Regions from separate parts of the Halomonas sp. GFAJ-1 genome, predicted to be linked through region 2. Evidence: predicted binding sites of a transcription regulator. Region 2 holds the regulator's gene; the other holds the start of a gene.
The links. Region 2 encodes FliA, which starts transcription of late flagellar genes. Its sites were predicted from a motif close to CTAAAGTTNNNNNNNNNNCNGCCGATA; they were not measured.
Positions count from the first base shown of each region.

Region 1: MOY_RS07895 (flagellin N-terminal helical domain-containing protein) is a predicted target of FliA. The motif match lies at 10,728-10,754, and genes of this name have one in related genera.

Region 1 is NZ_AHBC01000027.1:173,762-188,949, forward strand. Features, by position in the region: gene ispA ((2E,6E)-farnesyl diphosphate synthase) at 1-535, opposite strand, end outside; gene MOY_RS07845 (exodeoxyribonuclease VII small subunit) at 529-822, opposite strand; gene serA (phosphoglycerate dehydrogenase) at 1,104-2,348, shown strand; gene MOY_RS07855 (pirin family protein) at 2,405-3,094, opposite strand; gene trhO (oxygen-dependent tRNA uridine(34) hydroxylase TrhO) at 3,321-4,316, shown strand; gene MOY_RS07865 (enoyl-CoA hydratase) at 4,422-5,228, shown strand; gene MOY_RS07870 (IclR family transcriptional regulator domain-containing protein) at 5,338-6,162, shown strand; gene MOY_RS07875 (YqaA family protein) at 6,176-6,607, shown strand; gene ybiO (mechanosensitive channel protein) at 6,818-9,193, shown strand; gene MOY_RS07885 (SDR family oxidoreductase) at 9,299-10,045, opposite strand; gene folK (2-amino-4-hydroxy-6-hydroxymethyldihydropteridine diphosphokinase) at 10,255-10,704, shown strand; gene MOY_RS07895 (flagellin N-terminal helical domain-containing protein) at 10,817-11,638, shown strand; gene MOY_RS07900 (BCCT family transporter) at 11,666-13,216, opposite strand; gene MOY_RS07905 (DUF481 domain-containing protein) at 13,515-14,261, opposite strand; gene MOY_RS07910 (ATP-binding protein) at 14,444-15,188, shown strand, end outside.
Region 2 is NZ_AHBC01000023.1:48,242-63,429, reverse strand. Features, by position in the region: gene MOY_RS06330 (methyl-accepting chemotaxis protein) at 1-689, shown strand, start outside; gene MOY_RS06325 (CheR family methyltransferase) at 686-1,558, shown strand; gene MOY_RS06320 (protein-glutamate methylesterase/protein-glutamine glutaminase) at 1,651-2,712, shown strand; gene MOY_RS06315 (methyl-accepting chemotaxis protein) at 2,818-4,506, shown strand; gene cheY (chemotaxis response regulator CheY) at 4,571-4,960, shown strand; gene cheZ (protein phosphatase CheZ) at 5,004-5,699, shown strand; gene flhB (flagellar biosynthesis protein FlhB) at 5,817-6,983, shown strand; gene flhA (flagellar biosynthesis protein FlhA) at 6,980-9,061, shown strand; gene flhF (flagellar biosynthesis protein FlhF) at 9,130-11,304, shown strand; gene MOY_RS06285 (hypothetical protein) at 11,301-11,867, shown strand; gene MOY_RS06280 (flagellar protein FlhE) at 11,946-12,383, shown strand; gene MOY_RS06275 (RNA polymerase sigma factor FliA) at 12,411-13,109, shown strand; gene MOY_RS06270 (motility protein A) at 13,149-13,964, shown strand; gene MOY_RS06265 (OmpA/MotB family protein) at 13,969-14,643, shown strand; gene MOY_RS06260 (sensor domain-containing diguanylate cyclase) at 14,665-15,188, shown strand, end outside.

The sequences.
Region 1 (15,188 bases), on a different contig from region 2:
GCATGTGCGCTAGCGCGTCGACATCCGGGTGGCCGCCCACAGCGGCAAGGTCCAGTGCTTGGCCTGCGACCATACCTTCTCGACCCGAAGCCACCGCCAGCGTAGTCACCATACTGCCAAGCCGGGGGTGCGGGCGGCGGGCGAGCACTTCAAACGCTAACGCTTGTAGCGCATCACCGGCCAGAATAGCGGTAGCTTCATCGAAGGCTTTATGTACCGTCGGTTGGCCGCGGCGCAAGTCGTCGTCGTCCATGGCGGGTAAATCGTCATGGATTAGCGAGTAAGCGTGAATCAGCTCAATCGCCGCCGCGGGGGCATCCAGGGCCTCATCATCAGCGCCCAGGGCCTGCCCTGCGAGATACACAAGCAGCGGGCGCAGGCGTTTGCCGCCTACCAGCAGGCCGTGGCGCATGGCGGCTTCCAGGCGCGGATCAACGGCGCGGTGGCTGTCGAATAGTGCGGCGAGGGTGGCGTCTACCCGGGCGTTGCTGGTTTGGCGCAGGGTGGTTAGCCGTGTTGGGTTAGCGGTTACCATGGTGGCGTCTCCTCGCTGTCGTCCCCATTGGTTTGGGCAGTGTCGTCCGGGGTGGCAGCAAAGGGGGCGACCGCTAAACGGCCGTCGCGGTCTTCGCTTAAGGCGCGCACCTTTAGCTCTGCGCTGTCGAGACGCTGCTGGGCGTCACGGGTTAGCCGGACGCCTTGCTCGAAAGCTGTCAGCGCATCTTCCAATGAGAGGTCGCCGGACTCAAGGCGTTCCACAAGGCTCTCTAACTGTGAGACCGTTGCGGCAAAATCTTGCGCGGGTGGTGTGTGTTCGCTCATTGGTTAATGCCTACTGGTTTACGGACGCCACAAACAGATAAAGGGCGGCAAGTGGGGCTGCGGTCGTGCTACCAAAACAAGCGCACAGTATACACCGAGGCAAGGGGGTGGCGTCTGCCCTCATCCGGACGGGCATTTTCCGACTTGCGCCCGGTTCATCTTGAAAGCGCACACTTTTCATCATTTCAAGGCGCCGGGAGCCCCGGGTGCTGTGCTACTATACGTGCCTCCCGTGAACCGATACACGGCGCATGCCGCCGACCATAGAGGTTGATTCAGCCATGGCCAAAACGTCCCTGGACAAGAGCAAGATCAAGATCCTGCTGCTCGAGGGCGTCCACCAAAGCGCGGTGGACAATTTTCACAACGCAGGCTACGAGAACATCGAGCTTCTGCCTACCTCGCTAGATGAAGAGGCGCTGATCGAGAAGATCCGCGACGTTCACTTCATCGGCATTCGCTCTCGCACTCAGTTAACCGAGCGGGTGTTCGCAGCGGCAGAGAAGCTGGTGAGCGTTGGCTGTTTCTGTATCGGTACCAACCAAGTTGACCTGGAAGCAGCGCTCAAACGCGGTATCGCCGTGTTCAATGCGCCTTACTCCAACACCCGTTCGGTGGCCGAGTTGGTGCTGGCAGAAGCGATTATGCTGCTGCGCGGTATTCCTGAGAAAAACGCCCGTGCCCACCAGGGTGGTTGGCTGAAATCAGCGAAAAACTCCCACGAAGCACGGGGTAAAACCCTGGGTATCGTGGGCTACGGCAGCATTGGTGCGCAGCTCTCTGTATTGGCCGAGTCGCTGGGCTTCAACGTCATTTTTTACGATGTCATCACCAAGCTGGGGATGGGTAACGCGAACCAAGTGGCCAGCCTTGAGCAACTGCTTGAACGTTCAGACGTGGTTAGCCTACACGTGCCCGACCTGCCTTCAACCCGCTGGATGATGGGCGCGAAAGAGATTGCGGCCATGAAAGATGGCGCCATCCTAATTAACGCAGCCCGTGGCAGCGTGGTGGAAATTGAGCCGCTGGCAGACGCTATTAAGGCCGGCAAACTTAACGGTGCCGCCATCGACGTTTTTCCGGTGGAGCCTAAAGGCAACGATGAAGAGTTCCAAAGCCCGCTGCGTGGCCTGGAAAATGTGATCCTGACGCCGCATATCGGTGGCTCTACCTTGGAAGCCCAGGAGAACATCGGTATTGAAGTGGCGGAGAAGCTGATCACTTATTCAGATAACGGCACCACGGTGACCTCGGTCAACTTCCCCGAAGTGGCGCTGCCAGCGCACCCGGACAAGCACCGCTTGCTGCACATTCACGATAACGTGCCCGGCGTACTTTCCCAGATTAACCGTGTGCTGTCTGAAAACGGCATCAATATCTCGGGTCAGTATCTGCAAACCAACGATAAAGTGGGCTACGTCGTCATCGACGTGGATAAAGCTTACGGCCCCCAGGCGCTGGAAGCTTTGAGAGAAGTCGAGCACACACTGAAAATTCGTGCTCTCTACTCGGCGCACAATAGTTAAGTAGCGCTTCTCACCAAAACGGCCCCTTAAGGGGCCGTTTTGCGTTCTACCACTCATCACGCAAGGTCAAACAGCAGCACTTCGCCCGCCTCTTTACAGGTCAGTGTTATTACCTCTTCGGGGGTGAACGCTGCCGCATCGCCGGTGGTCAGCGTTTCCCCGTTAACCTCTACCGCGCCTTTTACCACGTGTAGCCATGCGTAACGGGTAGCAGGTGGTGCCACCTGATCCCCAGGGCTAAGTAAACTCGCGTAGAGGTTAACGTCCTGATTGATACTCACCGACCCCTCGCGTCCTTCCTGGGAAACCACTAAACGCCACTGGCTCTGACGTTCAGAAACGGGAAAGTGTTTCTGTTCGTAGCTGGGCGTAATGCCGCGTTTAGCAGGCTGAATCCAAATCTGTAGAAAGTGCAGGCCATTCTCTTTGGAGTGATTGAACTCACTGTGCAGTACGCCGATGCCCGCCGACATGCGCTGCACGTCGCCTGGGCGGATGACCTCGCCATTGCCCATATTGTCACGATGTTCCATTTCCCCTTCCAATACATAGGAGAGAATTTCCATGTCCCGGTGGGGGTGGGCGCCAAAACCGTTACCAGGCGTTACCCGGTCTTCGTTGATAACCCTCAGCGCACGGAATCCCATATGGTTAGGGTCCATATAATTGGCGAACGAGAACGTATGGTAGGAGCGCAACCAGCCGTGATCGGCATAGCCCCGCTCGATTGAACGACGAATCTGCATGGGGTGCTCCCAAAGAGTGACTAACAGTGATGCTTACTATACGTCCGGTACGGGTTGGCGTGGGGTGAAGGTTTCTATACGGTAACATCGAATAAATCGACGATTGGGTGTTGTGGTTGCGTGTTGCATCTAGGTTTTGCTGAACTTTTTGCTCATTTTTCGTTAAAATGCGCGCCTCTTTTAACCCGGTCCGCCCTTTGCGAGGGCGACTACCAGGAGTTGTACCATGACGGCACCTACCCCTATCTCAACCTCAGCGCCGCCCATTGTGGTGGCTGCGCTATATAAATTTGTCACCCTGAATGACTTTGAAGCGCTGCGCGAGCCGCTGCACCAAACCATGGTCGAGAACGGCGTAAAAGGCACGCTGCTACTGGCCAAAGAGGGCATTAATGGCACTGTTGCCGGTACGCGCGAAGGCATCGATGCCCTGCTGTCATGGCTGACGGCCGACCCCCGCTTAAGCGATATCGACCACAAAGAGTCGTTTTGCGATGAGCCGCCGTTTTACCGCACCAAGGTGAAGCTGAAAAAAGAGATCGTCACCTTGGGCGTGCCTGGCATCGACCCCAACGACACCGTGGGTACTTACGTTGAGCCAGAAAACTGGAACGACGTGATCTCCGACCCGGAAGTACTGGTGATTGATACCCGCAACGATTACGAAGTGGCGATTGGCAGCTTTGAAGGTGCAGTTGACCCCAAAACCACCACGTTTCGCGAGTTCCCTGGGTACGTGCGCGAGCACTACAACCCGGAAAAGCACAAGAAAGTTGCCATGTTCTGCACCGGCGGTATCCGCTGCGAAAAAGCCTCCAGCTTCATGCTGAAAGAGGGTTTTGAAGAGGTCTACCACCTGAAAGGCGGCGTGCTGAACTACCTGGAAAAAGTGCCGGAAGCGCAATCCCTGTGGCGCGGCGAGTGCTTTGTGTTTGATAACCGCGTTACGGTTCGTCATGACCTCAGCGAAGGCGAGCACGAGCAGTGCCACGCCTGCCGGATGCCCATTTCTCTTGAAGATATGCAGTCGTCGGCCTATGAGCCGGGTATTAGCTGCCCCCACTGTATCGACTCGCTGCCTGAGAAAACCCGCGCCGCCGCCCGCGAGCGTCAGCGCCAAATTGAACTGGCAAAGGCGCGCGGTGAACCCCATCCACTGGGCTATGACCAGCGCCAGAACGGTCGCAAGAAGGAGCCTAAAGACGTAGTCGAAAAAGCGTAAACAGCGTGGCCTATTGTTTTGCAGAGGCCACTTTGGTCTTACTTTGCCCAATACCTCTCTAGGGAAGCGTTAGACTAGCAACAACCCATTGTCTAGGAGCTTCCCATGCCAACTCCCCCCACGACACCCCTGGCCGCGGATAATTTGCTTCAGCGTTCTGACCACCAGGGCGTTACCACGCTAACCCTTAACCAGCCTGAACGTTTTAATGCACTCTCTGAAGCAATGCTCTCGGCGCTGCAAAGCGCGTTAGACGACATCGCCCAGGATGAGCAGGTGCGCTGTGTGGTACTTGCCGCGAGTGGGAAAGCGTTTTGCGCGGGGCACGATTTAAAACAGATGCGCGCTAACCCTGATAAAGCCTACTACCAAGCGCTGTTTGCGCGCTGCGGCGCGGTGATGCAGGCAATTGTTAACCTGCCGGTGCCAGTGATTGCTAAAGTCCAGGGTATTGCCACAGCTGCCGGCTGCCAGCTCGTCGCCAGCTGCGATTTAGCGGTGGCGGCCAGCAGCGCGCGGTTTGCGGTGTCGGGCATTAACGTAGGGTTATTTTGCTCAACCCCTGCGGTAGCACTATCGCGTAATGTTGCCCGTAAGCGGGCCATGGAAATGCTGCTCACCGGAGAGTTTATCAGCGCGGCCCAGGCGGCCGAGTGGGGGCTAATCAACCGCGTCGCAGAGGACGATGCGCTAGACAGCGCGGTTGATGCTTTGACCGCAAGTATTTGCGCCAAAAGCGCGGTGGCGGTTCGCACTGGTAAAGCGATGTTTTCCCGTCAGCTAGCGATGCCGTTGGATGAAGCCTACGCCTTTGCTGGCGAAACCATGGCCTGCAATATGCAGGCAGAAGACGTTGGCGAAGGCATAGATGCCTTTATTGCCAAGCGCGCTCCCCAGTGGCGACACCGTTAGCGAAGCACCTGTCGGCATTGGTGGAATTTGTTTCCGTAAACGCGACAACGCCTATAAGGCGCGTTATCCTCACCCCCTTTACGCCAAGACGCCTTCAAGGGAGAACAGGGTGAGTGAAGTCAAGCGCAGGTCAGTCGGACGCCCGGCGGGAGCCACCAAAGCAAGCGGCGGGCACAGCCAATCGTTGGTACGTGGCCTCACGCTGCTTGAGTATTTATCAGCAAGCCCACTAGGGCTAGCCCTTTCAGAACTGGCGGAAATGGCCGACCTTGCGCCCTCTACCACCCACCGTTTGCTGCAAGCGCTGCAGAGCCAAGGCTTTGTGACCCAAGAGAGCGAGCAGGGGCTATGGCGAATCGATGTGAAAACGTTCCGCATTGGTAACAGCTTTTTGGAAGCTCGGGACGTGGTCGCCAAAAGCCGCCCTTTTTTACGCCGCTTAACCGCAGAGACCGGCGAAACTGCCAACCTGGGCATCCGAGATGGCGCAACGGCTGTGTTTTTGGCCCAGCATGAGTCACCTCAAATGATGCGCATGATTACGCGCTTGGGCTCCCGCGCCCCGCTTCACGCGTCGGGCGTGGGTAAAGCGCTGTTAGCCTGGATGAGCGAGGAGGAGCGCGCCGAACTGCTGAAAGGCTACGAGCTTGGCCGGGTCACCGAAAACACCCTCTACCAAACCGACACCCTGTTAACAGAAATGGCCGCCATTCGCGCCCAGGGGTTTGCCTGCGATCGCGAAGAGCATGCCATCGGCCTGCACTGCGTCGCTGCTTGTATTTATGATGAGCATAGAACGCCGCTGGCGGCGATTTCGGTGTCTGGGCCAATGGCGCGCATTCCTGAAGAGCGCTTGTTAGCGCTGGGTGCACTGGTGCGCAAAATCGCCGACGAGATCACGCTACAGTTAGGCGGTCATCTGCCCCGTTGTTAAGGTGTAACGCCTGATGTTTAGCTTGTTTTGGGTGGCGTTGGCTAGCGCTACGTTGCTACCCGGTGGCTCTGAGGTGTGGTTAGCCCGGTTATGGTGTCTGGGAGAGCCCGCACTGGGCCTGTGGATAGTCGCCACCACCGGCAATACCCTTGGTAGCCTGATTAACGTAGCGATGGGGCGCTATGCTCGAAAATTTCAACATCGCCGCTGGTTCCCCGCGTCTCCCGCTAGCCTCGCGCGGGCTGAGCGCTGGTATCACCGCTTTGGTGAGTACAGCCTACTGATTTCCTGGGCGCCGATTATTGGCGACCCATTAACGGTGCTGGCGGGTGTTTTCAAACTGCCCTGGTGGCGAGCTCTGCTATGGATCGTACTTGCTAAAGGTGCACGCTATGCCTTAGTGCTTGCCCTGGCTCATCAATGGTTAGCACCGCTCTGCAGCTGATGCCTGGCAAAACACTATCCGTTAAGAGAGGCCGTTAATGCCGCAATGCGCGTGCTAAGCGCCGCTGCCCCTTCAACGAACGTGATAACCCCATGTTACCCTAGGCTATCTCTATACAAGCTGTGCCTCCCTGCTGGGTGCGCTATGATTTGTATACAGCGATTCAATCGTAGATTGTTGAAAACTACTCACCCGAAGGGAGGTTAAGGTGTGACGCCACTACGTTTACTACCCTGGCTAAGCGTCTTGATGTTAGCGCTGTTTGCCTTACTGGCAACGCCCGCGTTGGCGCAAACGACGTTAACGGCAGAAGAGCAAGAGGTCACCCAAACAGCGCAGGAAGCGCCCACCTACGCCGCGCTTGCTGATTTGCTTGAGGATGAGCAGGGGCGACAAGAGCTGATAGAGCTGCTGCGCAATCAAGCCTCAACGCTTCCCGCAGGATTAGCCAACGAGCTGTCGCCGGAAGCGGCCGCACAGGGCGGCGAGGCGGCCCCTGAAAATGTATCGCTACCGCGTCAGTTAGCTGAGCTAACCAGCGGGGTAGTCACGGATATTGGCAGGCAACTGGAGCAGGCGTTTACGATGGTAAGCGGCCTGTTTACGGGGCAAGGGGCCGGTACCTTTGATACAGCGGGCTTCATCAACGCGGCGATAAATTTGGGGATTGTGATTGTCGCTACCTTTGCGATGTTTATAGTCTTCCGTCGCCTTGCGAAGCCTCTTTTCACAAAAATTAGTGCTTGGTCGCAACTGGGCAGCGGGCTAACCCCTGTTCTTAGGCTGGTGGTATGCGTTGCTATTGCCGCGGTCATCGATGTGTTACTGGTCGCCCTGGCCTATGTAGGCGGTAACCTGCTAGCGACCTTTGCGGTGGGCGAAACCGGCGAGCTCTCTACCCGCGCGTCACTCTTTTTAAATGCCTTCCTGATTATTGAGCTGCTTAAAGCGGCCGTGCGGATGCTGTTCTCTTCGCGCTATGAAGGACTGCGCCTGCTACCTATTTCAGCTACAGAAGCGTCGTATTGGAACCGTTGGTTAGCGCGCCTGATTGGTATGGTCGGGTACGGCTTAATGGTAGTGGTGCCCCTGGTCAACTTCTACTTGGCAGCTGCGCTTGGGCAGTTGTTAGGCACCGTCATTATGGTGCTGGCGTTTATTTACGCGGTGGGCGTGGTGCTTAAAAACCGCCTTCGCCTGCGGGATAACCTGAATGACATGGCGGCGCGCTCAACGTTAACCGCTAGCCGTGTCTCGCTGCAGCTGTTCGCCCGTACCTGGCACCTGTTTGCGCTGCTCTATTTCTTGATTGTCTTTGTACTTACGCTAGTACGCCCCGGAGATGCCCTGCCGTTTGTGCTTTTTGCGACGCTGAAAACGCTGGCTGCCGTGGTCATTGGCATTCTGCTCTCGTCGTTCTTGAGCCAAACCATTGGCCGTCGTATTCAACTTTCCGATGATCTACGCCGTAAATTGCCGCTACTAGAAGCACGTTTAAACAGCTACGTGCCTAATGCGCTGCGTGTGCTGCGTACCATTATTTTGATCGCGGTCATCATGGTAGTGCTGGATGCTTGGGGCGCCTTTGACCTGAGGGCTTGGTACGCTTCTGAACGTGGTGCCAATCTGGTGGGCAACCTGTTCGGCGTTGCCATCATTCTAATTGTGGCGCTTGGCGTGTGGCTGGGACTCGCAAGCCTGATCGAGCATAAACTCAACCCGGAAACGGGCCATGGGGAGCCTTCGCCGCGCGCTAAAACCCTATTGAGCTTGTTCCGTAATGCCCTTGCTATCGCCATGGTGACCATTACTGGCATGATCGTACTGTCGGAAATCGGCATTAATATCGGCCCGCTGATTGCTGGTGCCGGTGTGCTGGGTCTAGCGATTGGTTTTGGTGCACAGAAGCTGGTTCAGGATGTCATCACTGGCGTCTTTATTCAGGTTGAAAATGCCATGAATACTGGCGATGTGGTGACCCTGGGCGGCATTACGGGAACGGCAGAGCGGCTCAGTATTCGCTCTGTGGGTATTCGCGACCTTAACGGTACTTACCACATCGTACCGTTCTCAAGTGTCGATACCGTTTCCAACTACATGCGTGATTTTGGCTACCATGTGGGTGAATACGGTATTGCCTATCGTGAAAGCATTGACGATGCCATCGTTCAGCTACGTAATGCGTTTGACGAGCTGTCTGCCAGTGAAGAGCATAAGATGAATATCTTGGCGCCGCTTGAAGTCGCCGGGGTAACCAGCCTTGGGGATAGCGCGGTTAACATACGCGTGCGTATTAAAACCATCCCAGGCATGCAGTGGGCCATTGGGCGAGCGTATAACCGCTTAGTGAAAATCCACTTTGATAATGTGGGTATTGAGATTCCGTTCCCGCATACCACGCTCTACTTTGGCGTGGGTAAAGAGGGTGAAGCGCCGCCGGCCAACCTGCGTATCATGCGGCAGGACTTTGATATTGATGGCCGTCCCGGTGGTCAGCCGCGCACAGGCGATGCGAGTCGCCTGAGCGAAGATGACCCGCGCTCCAAGTCAAATCCTGAATTTAAAGGAGACTTTGACGAGGATTAGACCCCACATCCCGGCGAAGTAGTCGGGATGGTGATAGCGTACAGCGGGGCCGCCTTTGGGCGGCCCCGCTGCGTTTGAGGCAGTGCATAAAGGCGTGAAGGAGGGCTACACAGGGTAGTTTTCTGAGTGCTGCCCTTCCAGGTTGTTTGACTCACCGCCATCTACGAACAGGACTTGCCCGGTCACGAAGTTGTTATCCAGTAAGTAGTACATAGCTTGTACAAGATGGCTGGGGTCACCCTGCTGTTTAAGCGGAATGCCTTCTATACGCCATTGAATATAGTCGCTGGTGCGTTGGGACGCAGGGAGTACCACGCCGGGCGCAATACCGTTAATACGCAGGCGTGGGGAAAATTCCAGTGCCGCCATGCGCGTCATGTCGGCAAGGCTCTTTTTCGACAGTAAATAGGCCGCGTAAGGGTACTGGTGGTAGGCCACTTTATTATCAATGATGTTGATGACCTGACCGTTCTCTACGGCCTCTGCAAAGTGGCGCGTGAGGAGCAGCGGCGTAAACAGATTGACCCGAAACTGCGTTTCCAGCATCGCCATGTTGGTGCTAGCAATAGGCGCCGGTTCATACGCAGAAGCACTATTTATCAGCACATTCAGGCCTGGAAAGCGCTGCTTGGCAGTGGCTACCAGCTCTTCAAGCGCGTCGCTTAAGAAGTTGCACGGCAGTATTTCGCACGCTTGGCCTTTTTGGCGAATGCCTTTGGCAACCTCTTCGGCCTCCCCCCGTGAGCTATTGACGTGCAACGCAATATCATAGCCCTTTTCCGCCAGGGCTTCGGCGAAGTGGCGCCCCAAGCGGGTGGCGCCTCCGGTCACTAATGCAGCGGGTGTATGCATAGCAGCTCCTCAGTCTTGAAGAATGTCAACGACAGCCATGACTCTCTGCGTGTACTCAGCGTTTGTCAATAAATTGTACAGGGGTTGAACAAAATATAAGCCGAGCTACTCTAGTGAGGCGCCTATTTAATGACGGCTTTCGCTATTACGTTCGCGACTGCCTGCTTTTGTGACTGCCTTTATCATGCCTTTGAGGCTGGAGTGCTGCTATGCCATCAACGTCGTCACATGCAACTTTGGGTACTGCCTACCATGAATGCGTAATCTCGTTAGGCAGCAATATTCAGCCCGACCAGCACTACACACAAGCGCTCGCCATTTTGGGCCAAGAGTGCGAGCTGGTAGCCAACTCCCAGGCGATTCGTACCTCGCCCGTGGGGTTTCAGCAGCAGCCTGATTTTCTTAACGCGGCGTTACTGGTGCGCACTTCCTTTGATTACACCGCCTTTCGTGCCTATTTAAAAGAGGTTGAAGAGCGTTTGGGCCGCATCCGCGGGCCGATTAAATCCGGTCCGAGAACGATGGATTTAGACATCGTCGCGTGGGATGGCGAGGTAGTGGACACGGCTTATTATCACCACGACTACGTGCGTGGCCCCGTCGATGAGCTATTAGCCGCCACTGGGCGCTCGATTACGCCCTCGGCCAGCATGCAATAACGCATTTTTTTTACCTACTAAGCCTCACCTTCTGCGCTCCTCTGCCGATATTAAAGTGACTGCCACGGTGCGTTTGCCAGCGGCCGAAGTAGCAGCCCTAAGAGGAATCAGCGTGATCAGTCTTGCGACCAATATAACGTCGCTACTGGTGCAAAATAATCTGCGCAGTAGCCAGCAGTCGATGCAAACCGCCATGCAGCGGTTATCGTCGGGCCTGCGCATTAATAGCGCCAAGGATGACCCCGCCGGGCAGGCAATTGCCAACCGTATGACGGCGCAAATAAAAGGCATGAATCAGGCGATCCGCAATACCAATGACGGCATCTCCATGGTGCAGACGGCTGAAGGCACGCTTAACCAGATTAACGATAATCTGCAGCGCATTCGAGAGCTAAGCGTTCAGGCGGCCAATGGCACAAATGCACCCTCCGATCTGGCGTCTATCCAGGGGGAAATCGACCAGCGTTTGGAGGAGATTGAGCGCCTGGCAGGGCAGAGCAATTTCAACGGCATCGGACTGTTGGGAAGCGATAAGACGCTCAATATCCAGGTCGGCGCCAATGCAGGTAATGTGATCGGGGTGCGTTTTGAGGCGATGGGCTTACAGGCATTAGGCTTGGAAGGTTTCAGTGTACTGGGTGATAACAGCGCAACAGACAACCCACTCACTGCCATGGATGAAGCACTTAAACGCGTAGACCGTCAGCGTAGCTATATGGGGGCTGTGCAAAACCGCTTTGAGAGCGTTATCGAAGGGCTGAATACCAACATTATCAACACGTCTGCCGCGCGGTCACGCATCCAGGATGCCGACTACGCACAGGAAGTCTCGAATCTGATCCGTGCTCAAATCCTACAGCAGGCAGGCGTAGCGATTTTGGCCCAGGCCAATCAGCAGCCGCAGATGATTCTGCGACTGCTGGAAGGGCTATAAGAAGCGCTATCAACACGAGAGGCGCTTTTACTTGATGATGCCCTGCTCCCGCGCCATGGCATAGGCTGCCTGGGGGCCATTCCAGAGTGATGGCAGTAAGATCAATGACACGGGAATCGCAGTAATCACGATAAACTGCTGCAGCGCGCCGATTTGTCCAGCGCCCATGTAGAGCAGAACCGCCGCCATCAGCGCCATCGCAATGCCCCAGAAGGCACGTATGTAAGGGCTGGGGTTGTCGTGACCAGCGCCCACTACCGCAATGGCGTAGCTCATTGAATCACCCGTGGTCGCCACAAAAATGGTGGTCAGCAATAGAATTGCCAGCGCCATCCAAGTGCCGCCGGGCAGCGCCTGGGCAACTGTTAATGTTGCCACATCAAATTGGAAGTTGTTCAGCGCATCGGTGAGGTCAATGACGCCGTTGAGCTGGTAGTAAATACCCGAGCCGCCCAGCAAGGTAAACCATACGGTAGTCGCAATAGGCGCAAGAACCGCAACGGCTAGAATCATCTCGCGAATGCTGCGGCCCCGAGAAATACGCGCCACAAAAATTGCCATTAACGGCGCATAGCCAATAAACCAGGCAAAGAAGAATACCGTCCACCACTGCATCCACCACGCTGGTGCGGTGTCGGCGGTCATGGTCGCCATGGTGAAGAACTCACTCGCATAGGCGCCCATACTCGCAACGTAGGTGTTGACCAAAAACAGCGTAGGCCCAAAGACGAAAATCGCCGCGCCAATCGCCAGCGCCAGCAGCACATTAAAACGGCTGAGTAGCTGGATACCTTTGTGTACGCCACTCATGGACGAGAGCACATAAACACTGCCCAACACTGCCAAAATAATCAGCTGTCCGGGGTAGCCTTCAGGTAGTCCAAATAGCTCATGCAGGCCAAAGCTTACCTGCGTTGCCAAAAAACCAATCGGGCCGACCGTGCCGGCAACGACTGCAATCACACAGCACGCATCGACTACCGCCCCCAGTGGGCCACGCATTAGGCGCTCGCCTAAAATTGGGTACAGCAGCGTACGCGGTTGAAGCGGTTGGCCTTTCACATAGTGGGCGTGGGCCAGCACTACTGCCGTCAGGGAGCCCAGTACGGCCCATGCCATGAAGCCCCAGTGCATAAACGACTGGGCCAGCGCGCCAGAGACGGCTTCAGCGGTGCCTGCTTCGGTATCAAATGCCGGCGGCGTGACCACGAAGTGATAAACCGGCTCTCCGGCAGCGAAAAATACCCCGCCACCCGCCAGTAAGGTGCACAAAATAATCGATAGCCACTTGAAGGTGCTTATTTCTGGTGTATCAAGATTACCAATTTTAGCACTGGCAGCGGGGGTGGCGGCCAAGCCAATCGCGATAAAGAAGGTCAGCAAAAGCAACAGTTGAAAGTAGCTGCCCAGCACCAGGGCCGTCCAAGCGAACCCGGCGCTGATGGAGTCGGCGACCAGCTCAATGTCGTACAGTGACAGAGCAAGAAACGCGACGATAAAGCCAATGCTGAGGAGCAGCACAATAGGGTCGCCAATGGTACGCTGTATGCGGCCCTCGTTTGGGACAGGTTGGTTCATAAAACACCTATAAATGAAAAGTCAGGGGCAGAGGTGCCCATTTATCAGCACCTTGCGCAAACGGGTGTAACGCATAGGTCCACAGATTTTTTTAAAGCTTGGTTTTTCGAACAAAAAAAAGCGCCATTCAATGAATGGCGCGAGGACAGGAAACTGGATGTAGTTTATCGCAAATATAGACCAAGGTCTAATGCGTTTTGCTTTGGTGCAAGATAAACACCGTCATGCACTGATATAAAGCAGTCAAAAAGCGTCCGTAGGCGAAGAGTTCTCAGCGTTTTTCAGAGAGGGACTTTCATTACCAACGAAACAGCAGCGAGGCACTGGTGGTGTGATCAGTACGTTCGCTGGCATCTTCTGGCGGTAGTGAATTGTGTTTGATCTCGTGGGATAGCCGTAACGACAGCCGAGAGTTCAAGCGTGTTGTCAGGGCTGTGAGTGACCGTGACGTCGTATTTTGGTCGGTATACTCAACGGACATCTCCTGCTTAAGGTCAGAGTGTTGCGAAAACTCCCAACGGTAATCAAGGGCGGAATAGGCCACGGCGAGCCGCTCATTTTCGTCGTCGCGTAGTCGATCGTGACGATAGCCTGGCCCCGCCTCAAGGGAGAGGTAATGGCGCTCACCATCGACAATTTGTCGGCCGTAGCCACCAATCGCGGAGAGCTGTTGGTCGTAACCGGCAAAGCGGTCTTTTTCCCACCGAGCAAAACCGAATAAATAGTGCGGGCCGTTAAAGTCGTAGCGCTCGCGGCCCGCCAGTAAATACTGTTCAGCGCTTGTGTTGCCATCTCTGCTGACATTGCGCACTTCACCGCGCAGTGAGTGAGTCAACTGGCCGGTAATCCATGTTAGGCGTGTTTTGCCAATCAGAGTACGGCTATCGGTATTGCCGGAAAGCTGGTTAAACCCAAGCTCAGCGTCGCCACTGAATAGGGGGGCGTCATCTTGAGGGGGAGGGGGCGCATAAAATGGGCTAGCCGTTGCTGCAGAAACCCCTACTAAACTACTGGCTAGCACGATACATCTTGTAAGGCTTAGCACGACTCTCCTCCTTGAGTACACAACGGTGCGAACAGCTGACCTTAAAGCGCAGCTAGTAGGTATCAGTATATAGACGCGGCTAGATGGCTGCTATTAAGGCAACGTGCCACAACAGCGCCATGGCTAACGCCTCTTGGCATTGCGGTGCCATAATGACGCTGTCGCGCACTATGAGTTCCGTTATGACTGCTTCCCGCCCCCGAACGCTGGCTGAATTACAGCGCTGGCGCCGCACCCGCGCAAAACACCGCTGGTATAAGCGCAGCTTTCGCTTACAGGTCATGCTGTTGGTGGGCTTCTTATTGGCCGGTATGCTGCTGGCGCAAGGCACGTATCTGAATCACCGCAAAGCGGAAATCATTACCTATCAAATGGGTGAGCGGGCGTTGGCGGTGGCTAAAACGGTGGCGGGTATGCCGCAAATCATTCATGCGTTTGCTACCCCTGATCCCGCGTTAATTATCCAACCCTTGGCGGAGCGCGTTCGCCAAGAAACCGGCGCCCGCTATGTGGTGGTGGGCAATGCTCAGACGATTCGCTATTCGCACCCGCTGCCGGAACGCATCGGCCACCCCATGGTAGGCGGCGACAACGACCAAGCGCTGATTTATGGTCAGTCATATGTGTCAGAGGCAACCGGCACGCTGGGTACCGCAATGCGCGGCAAGACTCCCATCTGGGATGAAGAGGGGAATATTATCGGCGTGGTCTCGGTGGGCTTTATGCTCGATCGTGTGGCCATGGATGTGGGGCGCTATACCAACTTTGGTTGGGCGTTAGTGGCGCTGATGATCGCCTTAGGGTTTGCAGGCGCCTACTGGCTGTCACAGCATCTTAAAAAGGTCATTCTTGGTTTAGAGCCCTACGAGATTGCCCGTCTGGCCATGGAAAAAGAGGCGATTTTACAGTCGATCCACGAGGGTATTC
Region 2 (15,188 bases):
CGCAAACCGGCGAGCTGATGACACAGCTAGTCGACAACATGCAACGTATCACTCAAAGCTCGCGAAAAATGACCGAGATTATCAACGTCATTGATTCGATTGCGTTTCAAACTAATATTTTGGCGCTTAATGCGTCGGTTGAGGCGGCAAGGGCAGGAGAGCACGGGCGCGGCTTTGCGGTTGTGGCAGAAGAAGTGCGTAATTTGGCGGGGCGCAGTGCCGGCGCGGCCCAAGAGATCCGGGTATTAATTGATGGTTCCAGTCAGGATGTTAGTGCAGGGGCCGGGTTAGTGGAAAAAGCTGAAGCGGCCATGAGTGAGGTTGCTGAAGCGGCACGCAGCGTAACGCAGATTATGCATGAGATCTCTTCAGCGTCAGAAGAGCAGAACAGCGGTATTGCTGAAGTCAACCAGGCCGTTGCGGAAATGGATCAAGCGACCCAGCAAAATGCTGGCCGTGTGCAGGAAACCGCGCGGGCTGCGGCAGCATTGGAACATCAAGCGGGGCTGTTGGCGTTATCCGTAGAGGCGTTTCGGCTAAACCATCAACAGTCGTTACAGGCTATGCCAGCCGCTATCGGGGCACCTGCTGCTGCGCATCAACTTACTGCGAAGCCAAATAGCGCGACATCGCCAGCGCCGCGTGTGAAGCGGCAATCGGTTTCTGCAGAGGAGTGGGAAGAGTTTTGAGCGGACAACGCGAACGGGGAGCCGAAGCCGGCCAATGGGCATCTAGTGGGCAGATCGAGCGCGACTTGCTGCTTACGGATGCCGATTTTTCACGGATTAGAGAACTGATCTACCTGCGTGCCGGTATCGTGCTTGCCGAGCATAAGCGTGAAATGGTTTACAGCCGTTTAGCAAAGCGGCTGCGCCACCATGGCATAACGCACTTTACCGACTACCTGTCACGCTTGGAGCGTCAGCCCGATGCTAAAGAGTGGGAAGCGTTTACTAACGCACTCACCACCAATCTCACGGCATTTTTTCGTGAGGCGCACCACTTTCCGCTGCTGGCTGAACATATCAAGCATAAGCAGGAGCCGGTGACTATTTGGTGTTCAGCGGCTTCCACGGGTGAAGAGCCTTATTCAATAGCCATGACGCTGCTGGAAACGCTAGGCCCCAAAGCCTCCCAAGCGAAAGTCATCGCCACAGATATTGATACTGACGCGCTCGATAGGGCTCGCGCCGGTATTTATCCTCAGGAACAAGTGCGCAAGCTCGATGAAGTTCGGGTGAAACGGTTTTTTCAGAAAGGTACCGGCAACCATATTGGGCTGGCACGCATACGGCCTGAAGTATCCGCGCTGGTGGAGTTTTTGCCGCTTAACCTGCTGGCGCCCCAGTGGCCCGTTAAGGGGCCCTTTGATGCCATTTTTTGCCGCAATATCATGATTTATTTCGATAAAGATACTCAGGCGAAAATTCTAAAGCGGTTTGCGCCGCTCATGAAGCCAGATGGCCTGCTGTTTGCTGGGCACTCTGAAAACTTCTCCTATATTAGCGATGCATTCAAGTTGCGTGGGCAGACGGTCTACACCCCCGCTAAAAAATAACCCGTATTACGTGCGTTTAGCTCCGTTAACAGGTATTTCTCAAGCGGAAGCGCAACAGCACATTAGGTAGCTACCGTAAGAGGAGGCGTGCTTTGAGCGCAGCCAAGATCAAAGTGTTATGTGTCGATGATTCGGCGCTGATTCGCGATTTGTTAACCGAAATCATCAACTCACAGCCAGATATGGAAGTGGTTGCCGTCGCGCCCGACCCCATTGCTGCCAGGGACCTGATTAAGCAGCATAACCCTGATGTACTAACCCTTGACGTGGAAATGCCGCGCATGGATGGGTTGGACTTTCTTGAGCGGTTGATGCGCCTGCGCCCAATGCCGGTGTTAATGGTTTCATCACTCACCCAGAGCGGTTCTGAAATCACCCTGCGAGCGCTGGAACTGGGCGCATTGGACTTTGTGGCTAAGCCCAGCCTAGGTATTCGCAATGGGATGATGGAGTACGCCAACGAAATTGCTGAGAAGCTGCGTGCCGCCGCGCGCTCACGACCCCGTCAGGCCCGCCACAAAAACGCGCCGCCTCCGACGCAGTTGAAAGCACCGCTGGTTACCAGTGAGAAGCTGATCATCATTGGTGCCTCTACTGGCGGAACCGAGGCGATCCGTGCGGTACTGGAGCCCTTGCCGGCTAACGCACCAGCCGTTTTGATTACTCAACACATGCCGGGCGGCTTTACCCGCTCGTTTGCTGAACGGCTGGACCGGCTGTGCCGGATTACCGTCAAAGAGGCCACTGATGGCGAGCGTGTGCTGCCGGGTCATGCCTATATTGCGCCGGGTGATCAACACCTTGAACTCGTCCGCAGCGGTGCAAACTACGTGGCACGCTTGAACGATGGGCCTCCGGTTAATCGCCACCGGCCATCGGTGGATGTGCTGTTTCACTCTGCCTCAAAGCACGCCGGTAAAAATGCGATTGGGGTAATTTTGACTGGCATGGGAAAAGATGGCGCTGCAGGGTTATTAGAAATGCGCCAAGCAGGCGCGCCGACCATTGCGCAAAATGAAGAGAGCTGCGTGGTTTTCGGGATGCCGAGAGAAGCGATTGCTGTTGGGGGAGCGGTTGATGTCGTCGCCCTAGACGATATTCCATCGCGATTGATGGCGCTGGTCGCGGCTTCCGGCCGTGCCCAGAGGGTATAGCGATGCGCCATTAATGTTATGCAGCACTAAAAATAACATGCTACGAAACAGCACATTATTAAAACAAAGCATCATCACAAAAATGACGGCAACGGGGGAAGGGCCATGGCTCGTTTGTTTCGCAATATGAGTATCCATGCGGCGGTAATCGCGGCACTTATCAGCTTTATCGCTTTGGTATTGGTGCTGGCAGGGATCAGCTTTGTATCAGACCGTAACGCCCAGCAAAACATGGCGACGCTTGATCGTATTAGCAGCGATCAGCTAAACGAAATTAACCGTGCGGACTCGTTGCTCAATCAGGCCATGCTTGCCATGGAAACGGCGTCAAACTTTTTAATGGTGGGCCAAACACGCCAGTCTAACGAGCAAATAGCGCTTGCTGCTAACCGTATTGAGCGTGCGGAACGCCGCTTTGAAAACTTTGTGGCGACGCCGCGAACGCCGCAAGGAGAGATGTTGGGCCGTGACCTGATTGAAGATTTTCAAGACGTATTAGCAATAATCAAACAACAGCTGGTGAGTTTTGAAACTATGGATATCACCACGTTTAACCGGCTGCGGGGTGAATTGACCGGTCCGCTTGCCAATTTAGCCGAGAGCACTACAGCCTTTATTGATTATGGTTTCCAGCGTGTGGATGACATCCGTAGTGATGCTAACGCACAGGGTAATTTCTTTACGCTGATTAATGCAGTGGCTACGACGATTGCATTATTAATGACAGCGTTGATCTACATTGGGCTGCGCCGCACGGTCATTGCCCCGCTTAACGATGCGGTGCGCCGCTTGGATAAAATCTCACAGGCTGATTTAACCGAACCACTGCCAGCGGCAGGTAAAAACGAGATAGGCCAGCTGTTTGCTGCAATGGCAACCATGCAGCAAAATCTCACGGGGATTGTTTCAAGAGTTCGCGAGGGCAGCAGCGAAATCCATCACGGCACTCGGGAAATTGCCAGCGGCAATGCGGATCTTTCATCGCGTACCGAGCAGCAGGCCGCCTCTATTGAAGAAACCGCTGCCAGCATGGAGCAGATGACGGCGACAGTGAAGCAGAATGCGGACAACGCGCGCCAAGCCAGCACCCTGGCCGCGGATGCATCTACCACCGCTGAGCAGGGCGGGCAGGTGGTTGAGCAGGTCGTGCAAACAATGCATGGCATCTCAACGAGCTCCCAAAAAGTGGCAGATATTACCAGCGTGATTGACTCGATTGCTTTTCAAACCAATATTCTTGCACTGAATGCTTCTGTCGAAGCGGCGCGCGCTGGCGAGCAAGGGCGTGGCTTTGCCGTGGTAGCAGGTGAGGTGCGCAATCTAGCGAGCCGAAGCGCCGATGCTGCCAAAGAGATCAAAACTCTGATCGATGCGTCGGTTTCACAAATTAAGCAAGGTTCCACCCTGGTAGAGCAGGCCGGTAGCACCATGAGTGAAGTAGTGACCGCTGTGCGTCGGGTCACTGATATTATGGATGAGATATCCGCGGCCTCTCAGGAGCAGAGCGACGGCATTACGCAGGTTAGCCAAGCAGTGGGGCAGATGGATGAAGTGACTCAACAAAACGCTGCGCTGGTTCAGCAAGCCACAGCGGCGGCTGCTTCTTTGGAGGAGCAGGCGAGCCGGTTAGAGGAGGCGGTTGCCGTCTTTAAGCTGCTTGGTGTCCAAGAACACTCTTATGAGTTACCGCGTTCGATAGCGCCTTCGGCGCCAGCACAGCTTGCCTCTACACAGCCTGCTGCACAACGGAGCGCCCGCCAGAACAGCCACCACGACGAGTGGGAAGCGTTTTAACCGTAATAAACCCTGACTGGGTGTCCAGTCACCCTAACCCATGTGTTTGATGAGAGGATGACCAATGGCCGATAAGAATATGAGTTTTCTGGTAGTTGACGATTTTCCTACGATGCGTCGGATCGTCCGTAGCCTGTTAAAAGAGCTGGGCTTTACCAATGTGGATGAGGCGGAAGATGGCCAGGACGCGTTGAATAAGTTGCGGGCAGGCAATTTTGAGTTCGTTGTCTCTGATTGGAATATGCCCAATCTTGATGGTTTAGAGATGCTTAAAGAGATTCGCCAAGACGAAGCGCTCAAAGGCTTACCGGTGCTGATGGTGACCGCCGAAGCGAAAAAAGAGAACATTATTGCGGCCGCACAAGCAGGCGCCAACGGCTACGTCGTTAAGCCGTTCACTGCCGCTACCCTAGAAGAGAAGCTGAATAAAATCTTCGACAAGATGGGTAAATGAAGCGGCTGAGCCTTTGTGGCTCGGTTAGCAAGGAGATACGACAATGAGCCAGAGTGAGCAGGGAAATACTGCCCAACTGCCCGATGAAGCCGCTGAAGAACTCATCCATCGCATTGGTAAACTTACCCGCATGCTGCGCGACAATATGCGCGAGCTGGGGTTAGATAAAGAGATTGAAAAAGCGGCGGAAGCGATACCTGACGCACGTGACCGTTTGCACTATGTTGCGACCATGACCGAGCAGGCGGCTGATCGTGCGCTAAACGCTATCGACCGAGCACAGCCGCTTCAGGATCAGCTGTCTGACCGTGCTGAAGCGCTGGATAAGCGTTGGGATGCATGGTTTGAAGCGCCCCAAGAGCTAGATGATGCTAAAGCCTTAGTTAAAGAGACCCGCACCTATTTAAGCGATGTGCCCACTATGGCCGCAGCCACCAATAAAGAGCTGTTGGAAATCATGATGGCGCAAGATTTCCAGGATCTGACCGGCCAAGTCATCAAGAAGATGATGGATGTGATTCGCGAGATCGAACATCAGCTCGTACAGGTGCTGATTGATAACGTGCAGGGTGCTCAGGCGCGGGAAAGCATGCAGCGCAAGGCGGAAGATCAGTGGAAAAACGAAACCGCGCGACGTAAAGAAGACCTACTTAATGGTCCTCAGGTGAAGGAGAATGCCCCGGATATCGTGACGGGCCAAGACCAGGTAGATGACTTATTGGATGAATTAGGCTTTTAATGCGTTGTTATTAAGACATTGTAACAAGCCGCATCTGGCACTATAGGCTTTTTGTTCAGCCGCCCTCTGGGGCGGCTGAATTTATGGTGAGCCGCGTACGACCGGCCGGATAGCAGCATGGCAGATAACGACAGCGACCAGGAAAAAACCGAAGAGGCCACCCCCAGGCGCTTGGATAAAGCGCGTGAAGAGGGCCAGGTTCCCCGCTCCCGAGAGCTGACCACTTTTATGCTGCTACTGGGAGGCGTGATAGGGCTTTGGAGCATGGGGCAGATGCTCTATGACCAGTTGGGAATGGTCATGGAGAGGGCGTTTTTGTTTGAGCGTCGTCAGGTAATGGAAAGCACTCCCATGCTGGTGAATGCCCTGGATCTTGGTCAGCGTACGCTGTTTGCCATGATTCCGCTGTTTTTACTCCTCGTGGTGGTGGCGTTGGTAGCGCCTGCGCTGCTGGGGGGGTGGCTGGTATCGGCAAAATCGATGCAGCCCAAACTTTCAAAGCTCAACCCTGTTAAAGGGGTGAAGCGCATATTCGGGCCTCAGGCACTGGTGGAGCTAGCCAAAGCGATTGCTAAATCGGTGCTGGTGGGAAGCGTCGCGGCAACCTTTTTGTACGTTAATATCGGCACGTTTATGGGGCTGATGGACCTGCCTATTCAGCAGGCGCTGGTCACTGCACTAAATATGGCCGCGTTAGCCGCTGGGTTAATTGTGTTATCGCTGATTGTGGTCATCCTCATCGATGTGCCTTTCCAGCTGTGGAGCAATGCTAAAAAGCTGCGCATGAGCAAGGAAGAGGTAAAGCGAGAGCATAAAGAGTCAGAGGGCGACCCCCATGTAAAAGGCCGCATTCGTCAGCAACAGCAGGCGATGGCGCGTGGCCGCATGATGAGTAAAGTACCAGATGCTGACGTTATCATTACCAACCCTACCCATTATGCGATCGCGCTCAGTTACCAGGAAGGCAGTATGGGCGCGCCTCGGCTAGTCGCCAAAGGGGCCGATGCGGTAGCGGCACGTATCCGTGAGATTGGTTTAGAAGCGGGCGTGCCACGATTGGAGGCAGCGCCCTTGGCCCGCGCCCTGTATCATCACGTGGACTTAGAAGCTGAGGTGCCTGCGGAACTGTATACCGCCGTGGCAGAAGTGATGGCCTGGGCGTATCGCCTAAAGCATGTTGCACAACAAGGAGGCGAGGTGCCCCCCACCCCTGATAATTTGCCGGTTCCCCCGGAAATGGATAGTCCCGGCCCCAAGGCCGGTGGCAGTGAGGCGCAGTCATGAAGGGCTTAGGCCAGTTGATCAATCAGCGCGATTGGATGGGCGACGTGCGCATGAAGCTGCTCGCTGGGCCGCTGCTGATTCTAATGATTTTGGGCATGATGATCCTGCCCTTGCCGCCCTTCGCGCTAGATTTGCTCTTCACCTTCAACATTGCCCTGGCCATTATGGTGCTGTTGGTCAGCATGTTTGCGCAAAAGCCGCTGGACTTCGCGGCGTTTCCGGCAGTGTTGCTGTTCACCACGTTGCTGCGCTTATCGCTCAATGTTGCCTCCACCCGGGTGGTACTCATGGAAGGGCATCAAGGGGGCGATGCCGCAGGTAAAGTTATCGAAGCGTTCGGCACCTTCCTGGTAGGCGGCAACTTTGCGGTTGGCTTAGTGGTCTTCCTGATCTTGGTTATTATCAACTTCATGGTTATTACCAAGGGCGCCGGGCGGATTGCCGAGGTTGGCGCGCGCTTTATGCTGGACGCCATGCCCGGCAAGCAGATGGCCATTGATGCGGACTTAAACGCGGGGCTAATTGGTGAAGAAGACGCTAAAAAGCGTCGAGCAGAAGTCGCCCAAGAGGCCGATTTTTACGGCTCAATGGATGGCGCAAGTAAGTTTGTGCGCGGCGACGCCATGGCCGGCTTGGTTATCATGGTGGTTAATATTATCGGTGGCCTGCTGATCGGCATGATGCAGCACGGCATGGACTTCAGCGATGCTGCCCGTACCTACACACTATTAACCATTGGGGATGGCTTGGTCGCCCAGATTCCAGCGCTGGTGATCTCAACTGCAGCGGGTGTCACAGTGTCGCGGGTAAATACCGACCAGGACGTTGGTCAGCAAATGATCAGCCAGCTGTTCGTTAACCCCCAGGTTATGATTTTAGCCGCCATCGTTATGGGGCTATTGGGCATGGTGCCCGGTATGCCCAACCTGGTTTTCCTGATTTTTACGGCGCTGCTTGCTGGGCTTGCATGGCTGTTGATCCGTCAAAAAGACCGGGCGCTGGTCAAGGAGGAGATTGCCGCGGCCCCTCCACCGCTTCAAGAAACCCCTGAAGCGAGCTGGGAGGATGTCCAGTTAGTGGATACCTTGGGTCTCGAAGTCGGACATCGCTTAATCCCGCTAGTGGATTCGCGCCAGAAAGGTGAGTTGTTGGGCCGGATTAAAAGCGTGCGCAAAAAGTTTGCCCAGGAGGTCGGCTTTTTGCCCCCTGTTGTACATATCCGCGATAACTTGGAGCTTTCCCCCAATACCTACGTGCTTTCGATGAAGGGCGCAGAGATTGGGCGTGCCGAGGCACAGCCAGGCAAGTGGCTGGCCATCGACCCAGGGCAGGTATCTGGTGAGCTGCAGGGGACGCCCACTCAAGAGCCCGCCTTCGGCCTTCCGGCTATCTGGATTGATGCCAGTCAGCGTGAACACGCCCAGGTGTATGGCTATACGGTAGTGGATGCGAGTACGGTCATTGCCACCCACTTAAATCACCTGTTGCACCGCCACTCGCCGGAAATGCTCGGTCGCCAGGAAGTGCAGAAGCTGCTGGATAAGCTCGGTGATGATCAAAAATCGCTGGTGGAAGAAGTCGTGCCAAAAGCGATCTCCCTGACGGTGCTTCAGCGCATCCTGCAGAACCTGTTGGATGAAGATGTTTCCATTCGCGATATGCGCACTGTGCTGGATACCCTGGCGGAGTTCGCGGGTCAGCAGAAAGACCCTAATGAGCTCACTGCGTTAGTGCGCATTGCGCTGGGCCGCGCTATCACTCAGCAATGGTTTGCCGGGCAAGAAACACTTAACGTGATGGGGCTGGATGCTCAGTTAGAACAAGTGCTTATTCAGGCGATGAACGGCAACGGCGCTATGGAGCCAGGCTTAGCAGATACCCTGATGAATCAGGCCCAGCAGGCGCTAGAGCAGCACGAAGCCAGTGGCGAAGCCCCAGTGCTGGTGGTGCAGCATTCGTTACGCGCTGTGTTGTCGCGCTTCCTGCGTCGCCGCATGCGTCATATGGTGGTGATGTCTCAGGCCGAAGTGCCCGATGACCGTACGCTGCGGGTGACCACCGTCGTGGGTGGGCGCTAGCCAGCGGACATAGCCATCAACGCCGATAAAGCAGTGGCAGCCATTCAAGCAGAGGCAAAAGGTAAAGCATGAGTGTTAGACGTTTTGTCGGAGCAAATAGCCGTGATGTGATGCGCCAGGTGCGCGAGACGTTGGGTGATGACGCCCTGATTCTTGCTAACCGGCGTACCGAGGGCGGCGTTGAGATTCTGGCGATGGCGGATGAAGCGGTCGATCATTTTGACCCAGCCCCCACGCCAGAGCCGCCACCCGCTTCTCCCCTCGCTTTTTCACTGCCTGCCTCCGACCCTCTTCAGGCCATGAGCGAGCGCTTGCTGCGTGAAATGCAGGATATGCGTGAGCTGCTGACCCGCCAACAGCAAGCACCTGCCGCTGCCGCAGCGGCGGATACGTCCACGCGGCTGCGCCAACTGCTAGCGCGCGTTGGTTTTAGCGATGAGTTAAGCAGCGAAGTACTGGCGGGCCTGCCGGAGTCACTGGTACTAGCCCCCGCCGACAGTAACCAGCCACTATTGTGGCTGCGCGAACAACTGATGGCGCGCTTACCGGTGCTTACTCAGGAAAACAGTTTTTTTGACCAAACGGGCATTGTCGCGCTGGTGGGCCCAACGGGCGTAGGTAAAACCACCACCACCGCGAAGCTTGCAGCACGTTTTGTGATGCGCCACGGTACGCGGCCGGTGGCGCTTGTCACCACCGATAGCTTCCGTATCGGCGCCCATGAGCAGCTGCGGATATATGCGCGTTTGCTCGATACGCCGATGTATGCCCTCGATGCGGAGCAGCCTATTGATGATCTGCTAGGCCGGCTACAGGGTAAACAGTGGGTAATCATTGATACGGTCGGTATGAGCCAGCGTGACCAGCGGGTCATTGAACAAATCGCTCACCTGCAGGGGGGGCAATCGACCGTGCGGTTAGTGCTGCTGTTAAATGCCGCCAGCCAACCGGAAACGCTCGAAGAAGTCGTACTACGCTATCGGCAAGCCGCCCGCGCGGCGGGCGCCGAGCTAGACGACTGTATTATCACCAAGCAGGACGAAGCCGGACGCTTAGCGCCGGTGCTTGATATTGTCATGCGCCATGGAATGCGTGTGCTGTTTGGCTCTCATGGGCAGCAAGTGCCTGAAGATATGGCCGTGGCGAACCCCGCGGCGCTGATTGACCAGGCGCTGGACGGCCAATCCACATTAGCCAGCCAGCCTGCTTCCGCGCCGGTAAGTCTGCCCCGCTGGTCAAGGGATGTGCTTGGCCAAGGGCGTCGTCTCTCATCGGTACTGACGCGCCTGCGCCAGCGAGTGGCGGGTTTTGCCCGCTTAGAGGCGGTATGGGATATCGCCGCCCTGCCTAGCGCAGTGCAGGATGGGCGGCTTGATCGTTTACTCGCTGATGCGCCCCCGACAGACAACCTACTAGGAATGGCATGGTCGCCCCGCCGCAATGAACGCGGCTGTGACTGGTCAATGCCAGATATTGGGCTAGACGCTAACGGGGCTTGGTCGGCGCTGCCCCGCCTGCAGCATCGCCAGCCCGCCGGTTGGCAGCCCCGTTTGGCAACACAAAGTGATGAACACGGCATCGCCGTCCATTTGCTGCCTACGCTCCCCGACACCGAAGCGCTGGCATGGTTGGAAGCCCAACACCTGACCTGGGTCAGCTTGGTGCCTGCCAGCCAGCGGGTATACTTCCAGGGCACGCGTTGTGCCCAGCGCCAGTTATTTATTGATAGCACGCTTACGCACCATATAAGCGTGCGTTTTCGTGGGCAGCCTATGCAGCTGTGGAGTGCCTATGCAGAAGTGACTGACGCGTCTGGCACTGCTCTATTGGCATGGTACGGAGAGGTTCGTGACCCCGAAAGCGCTAAGCGTATTGCTCGGCGTTACTGGTTAAGCCCTGCTCGATTAGGCGCTGATGCGCTCTCTTTACTGGCGACCCAGCTGCAAAGCGAAGGGGTCACCGCGCTGACGAAGCGGGCATGGCAGCAGCTTAAAGAAGCCGACAGTGGTGATGTCAGTGCTGAAATACGCCTGCTCATGGCCAGCGGCGTTGCCGCCGTAGCAGGGCATTTGGACAGTGCCGACGATGCTGCTGCCCTGGCCCTGCGCACCGACCTGATGCTGCTGCTAGGCACCCAGCGAAAACGGCGCGATACCGCCTTGCTCGACGGATTAGTGCATGCCTTTATGGCCCGCGATGCGATTCGTCAGCTAGGTAGCGTGAGCCGAGAGGGCATGCTATGAGCAGCCAAGACCAGGCAGCGGGGCTGCGAAAATGGGCGGATTTACAGCGTCAGCAGCGCGGAGACATACCCGAAGATACGCTACCGGATGAGCCAGCTCCCACAGAGCCAGTCTCAAAAAAAGCGGCTTCTGTTTATGCTGCATCCGCCATGGTGCCAACCGTAGAGGCGCCGCCCACGCCGAAACAGCCGCTGGTGGTGGTGGGCCTACCCACCCATCAGCACCAGGTTAACAAGGTAAGAAGCCGCCTCAGCCAGTGGTCGGCATTGGGGCGCCGCTGGGCAGGCGACCCAGATGACTGGGACATTCACCTGGTTGACCCTGCTACAGCTAATCTGCCATTACTGGTGGCGCGCTACCCGCGCTGGGCGTTGTGGGTAAGTAGCGATGCGGATGCGTTTATGCCGATGTACCGAGTTTTGCGGCAAGTGCATGACAACAAAGGTCCAAAGCGCCTGTTGGCGCTGCATGAGCCCCACTTGCCACGCCAAGGATTACTCGATAACTTGCGAGAAGCTGCCGCAGGTTATTTAGACACAGAACTGCTGCTGCTTGCCCGATAAGGGCTGCAGCGTTTACAAGCAAGCGGGTATTGGCAGAGAAGTACTGGCCACTATCTAGTAGCGTTACTGGGAGCACCCATGCAGCGACAAAGCAGGCAGGGCAGGAGCATCTTAAAGGTGGTCACGGTGAGCATTACGGTGTCGCTCATCGCGATGGGGTTGGCAAGTAGCGTACAGGCAGCACCTGGCAGTTGGAGCAGCCAAGTTCCCAGTGTCATGGTCGCCATGAGCGACCGGGTCAGCAGCAGCCAGCCCATCGTAGCGCCCAGCGCAGCGCAAGTGGGAAACGCAGTGATTGATCGGATACAGTGGCGGTATGAGGCGCCACCGGCGTCGCCAGTCAATGCTTGGCTATGTCACCCTGAACAGTGCATCCCACTTAACAGCATGCGGGGTTCCACTATGGCATTAGCCGGAAAGCACGCCGATGCGCCGCTGTACTTTCGTTTTGCCTTAACGCCCGGCCAGCGGCCGGTACGGGTACAGGGGCTGCAAGCCATCGTGAATTACCAGTAAAAAGTGTTTTAGCCGCGAGGCACGAGGATGTATACAGCACAAGGCAGGATCAAACAGAGTGAGCTGTTAACCCAATACATGCCACTGGTGAGACGTCAGGCCTTAACGCTGCAGGTGAGGTTGCCCGCGAGCATCGAGCTAGATGATCTTATCCAGGCGGGCATGGTGGGGTTGTTAGAAGCCCTTGGGCGCTTTGATGCGGCCCAAGGCGCGACATTTGCCACCTTTGCCAGCCAGCGAATCCGTGGCGCGATGATGGATGAGCTACGCACGCGCGACTGGCTACCTCGTAGCGTGCGACGTTCGGCCAGGGCGATGGATGAGACGGTGCGGCGGCTGGAGCAACAGCTAGGCCGCGCTCCCGAAGAGGGGGAAATCGCCCGTGATTTAGAAATGCCGCTAAGCGACTATCAGCAGCTACTCAATGACACCAACAGCGGCCAACTGCTGCCGTTTGAAGAGCTGGTGACAGAGGGTGGTGAGCCTAGTAGCGGCGCTGGCAATTTGCTCTTCGACCAGTTGTTGGACGCTCAGCAACGTCAAACCTTGATTGAGGCGATTGAGGCGCTGCCAGAGCGAGAAAAGCTGTTAATGGCGCTGTACTACCAAGAAGAGATGAACTTAAAAGAGGTGGGTGCTGTGCTGGGGGTTACCGAGTCCCGTGTCTCCCAGCTGCATAGTCAGGCCGTTAGCCGTTTACGCGCCCGTTTGCACGACGCCAATTAATCTCTCACTCACTTATTTGAACCCGGCGAGGAGCCGTTGATGAATCCATCTACGCTGATCGGTATATCTGCCAGCATTCTACTGCTGGTAAGCGTGCTGTTTTTTACCGCAGAGTCCCCAGAAAGCTTTCTTAACTTACCGGGGTTAGCGATTGTCATTACCGGTACGCTGGCCGCTACGTTTATCAGTTACCCGCTGAAAGAAGTACTTCGGGTAGTGCGCTTGGTAGGCTTAGTGTTTCGCCGTGAAAATACCTATGTTCGAGATGACATTAACGAACTCGTGTCGATGTCTCGGCTATGGTTTAAAGGCGATGTTCGGGCGGTGGAAAAAGAGCTTGAGCACACCCGTAACCCGTTTCTACGCACGGGCATTCAACTGGTCATTGCCAATACCAAAGAGGATGAAATCTTCGACATGCTGCGCTGGCGCATAGCGCGGTTAAAAGCGCGCGAGCATGCAGAAGCACAAATTTTCCGCACGATGGCCACTTACGCGCCTGCCTTTGGCATGATTGGTACGTTGGTGGGGTTGGTTAACATGCTTGAAGTCATGGATGCGGGTGACCTAGAAGTCATTGGCCCGCGCATGGCCGTTGCCCTGCTCACCACGTTTTACGGTATTTTGCTCGCCAACCTAGTGTTTAAGCCTATTGCCGTTAAGCTTGAGCGTCGTACCGAAGAGCGCCTCATTACCATGAACATGGTGCTTGAAGGTATATCGCTCATCACCAAACGTCGCCTACCGTCGTTTATTGAAGAAACACTCAACTCCTTTGTTGCCAACTACCACGACGAAATACGCGATGCTACTGTAAAGCCACGCACCACGCCTAGCCCCGCGACAAAAGGGTAGCGACATGCTGAACAGTGAAGCCCGTCATGCGCTGGAAATGCCCAATGCCGAAGGCGAGGGGGATGAGAGCTGGTTAACGAGCTATCTGGATGTATTGACGCTACTAATCACCCTGTTTGTCCTCCTGCTGGCGTTAACGCCGCCAGGCGGGGGAGAAGCGGCAGATAGCGATAGAATGCGCTCGGCCAGTGCGATTACTGCGCTGCCCCTGGCAACCTTAGCCACTGGTATTCAGCCTCGTCACCAGGGGCTAAGGCCGCAGATGGCGGGGCTAAATATTCCCGGGGTCAGTGTTTCCCAAGGCCGTGAAGGCCTTACCCTGCGTATTGATGATAGCCTTTTGTTTCCCAGTGGCGATGCCGTGCTAACGCCCCAAGGGCAGAATGTGCTAGAAAACCTGATAACGGCGCTTGAGGCCTTTGAAGGTCAAATTTCGGTAGAGGGGCATACCGATAATATACCCATTGCTACTCCTCGGTTCCCCTCGAATTGGGAGCTCTCGGTAGGACGCGCGATTGCGGTTGTGCGCCACCTTGAACGCCAGGGAGTCGCTGTTTCACGAATGCGGGCGGTCGGATATGCCGACACCCAACCCATGGAAAGTAACGCGACCGCAGAAGGGCGAGCAGCCAATCGTCGCGTTGAGCTGTTGCTAAAGCAGCAGTTTGAGGGTGAATAGATTTTTTTTCGAGGCTATTTCGTGCCGAAGCAACACCCTTTACTTCAGTCGTTTGGCGCTTTGCTGGTGTTGGATGCTGACAGTCGGCGCATTCAAGCTTTCAGTAGCAACCTCGCCGCACTGGTTGGCATGACCGTTACCGACGGGCGTGATCAGACGCTGTCGGAAGTGCTGGGCAAACGCCTAAGCCAGCGGCTACGTCACGAGCTACAGGGCCAGCAGCGCTTGGCCGGGCCGCTAACCTTTACCCGCCCGGCGAGCTCAACGCGCTTTCAGCTTTATGCCTACCGTTCAGGCGCCTACGTTGTGGTAGAAATTGAACCACTGACACCGGTTGGTAAACGGCGCTTGTTAGGCACGGTGAATGAGCGCTTGCTCAGGCTGACGGAAGCGAGTCATCAAGAGGAGTTGCTTGACTACCTAGTGCGGGCTGTTCAAGAGTTGACCGGTCACGATCGCGTCTCGATCTGCCACCTTGACAGCGACTGGCACGGGCTGATCGTCGCCGAAGCATGCGGCAGCGGCTTACCGTCACTGTTAGGTCA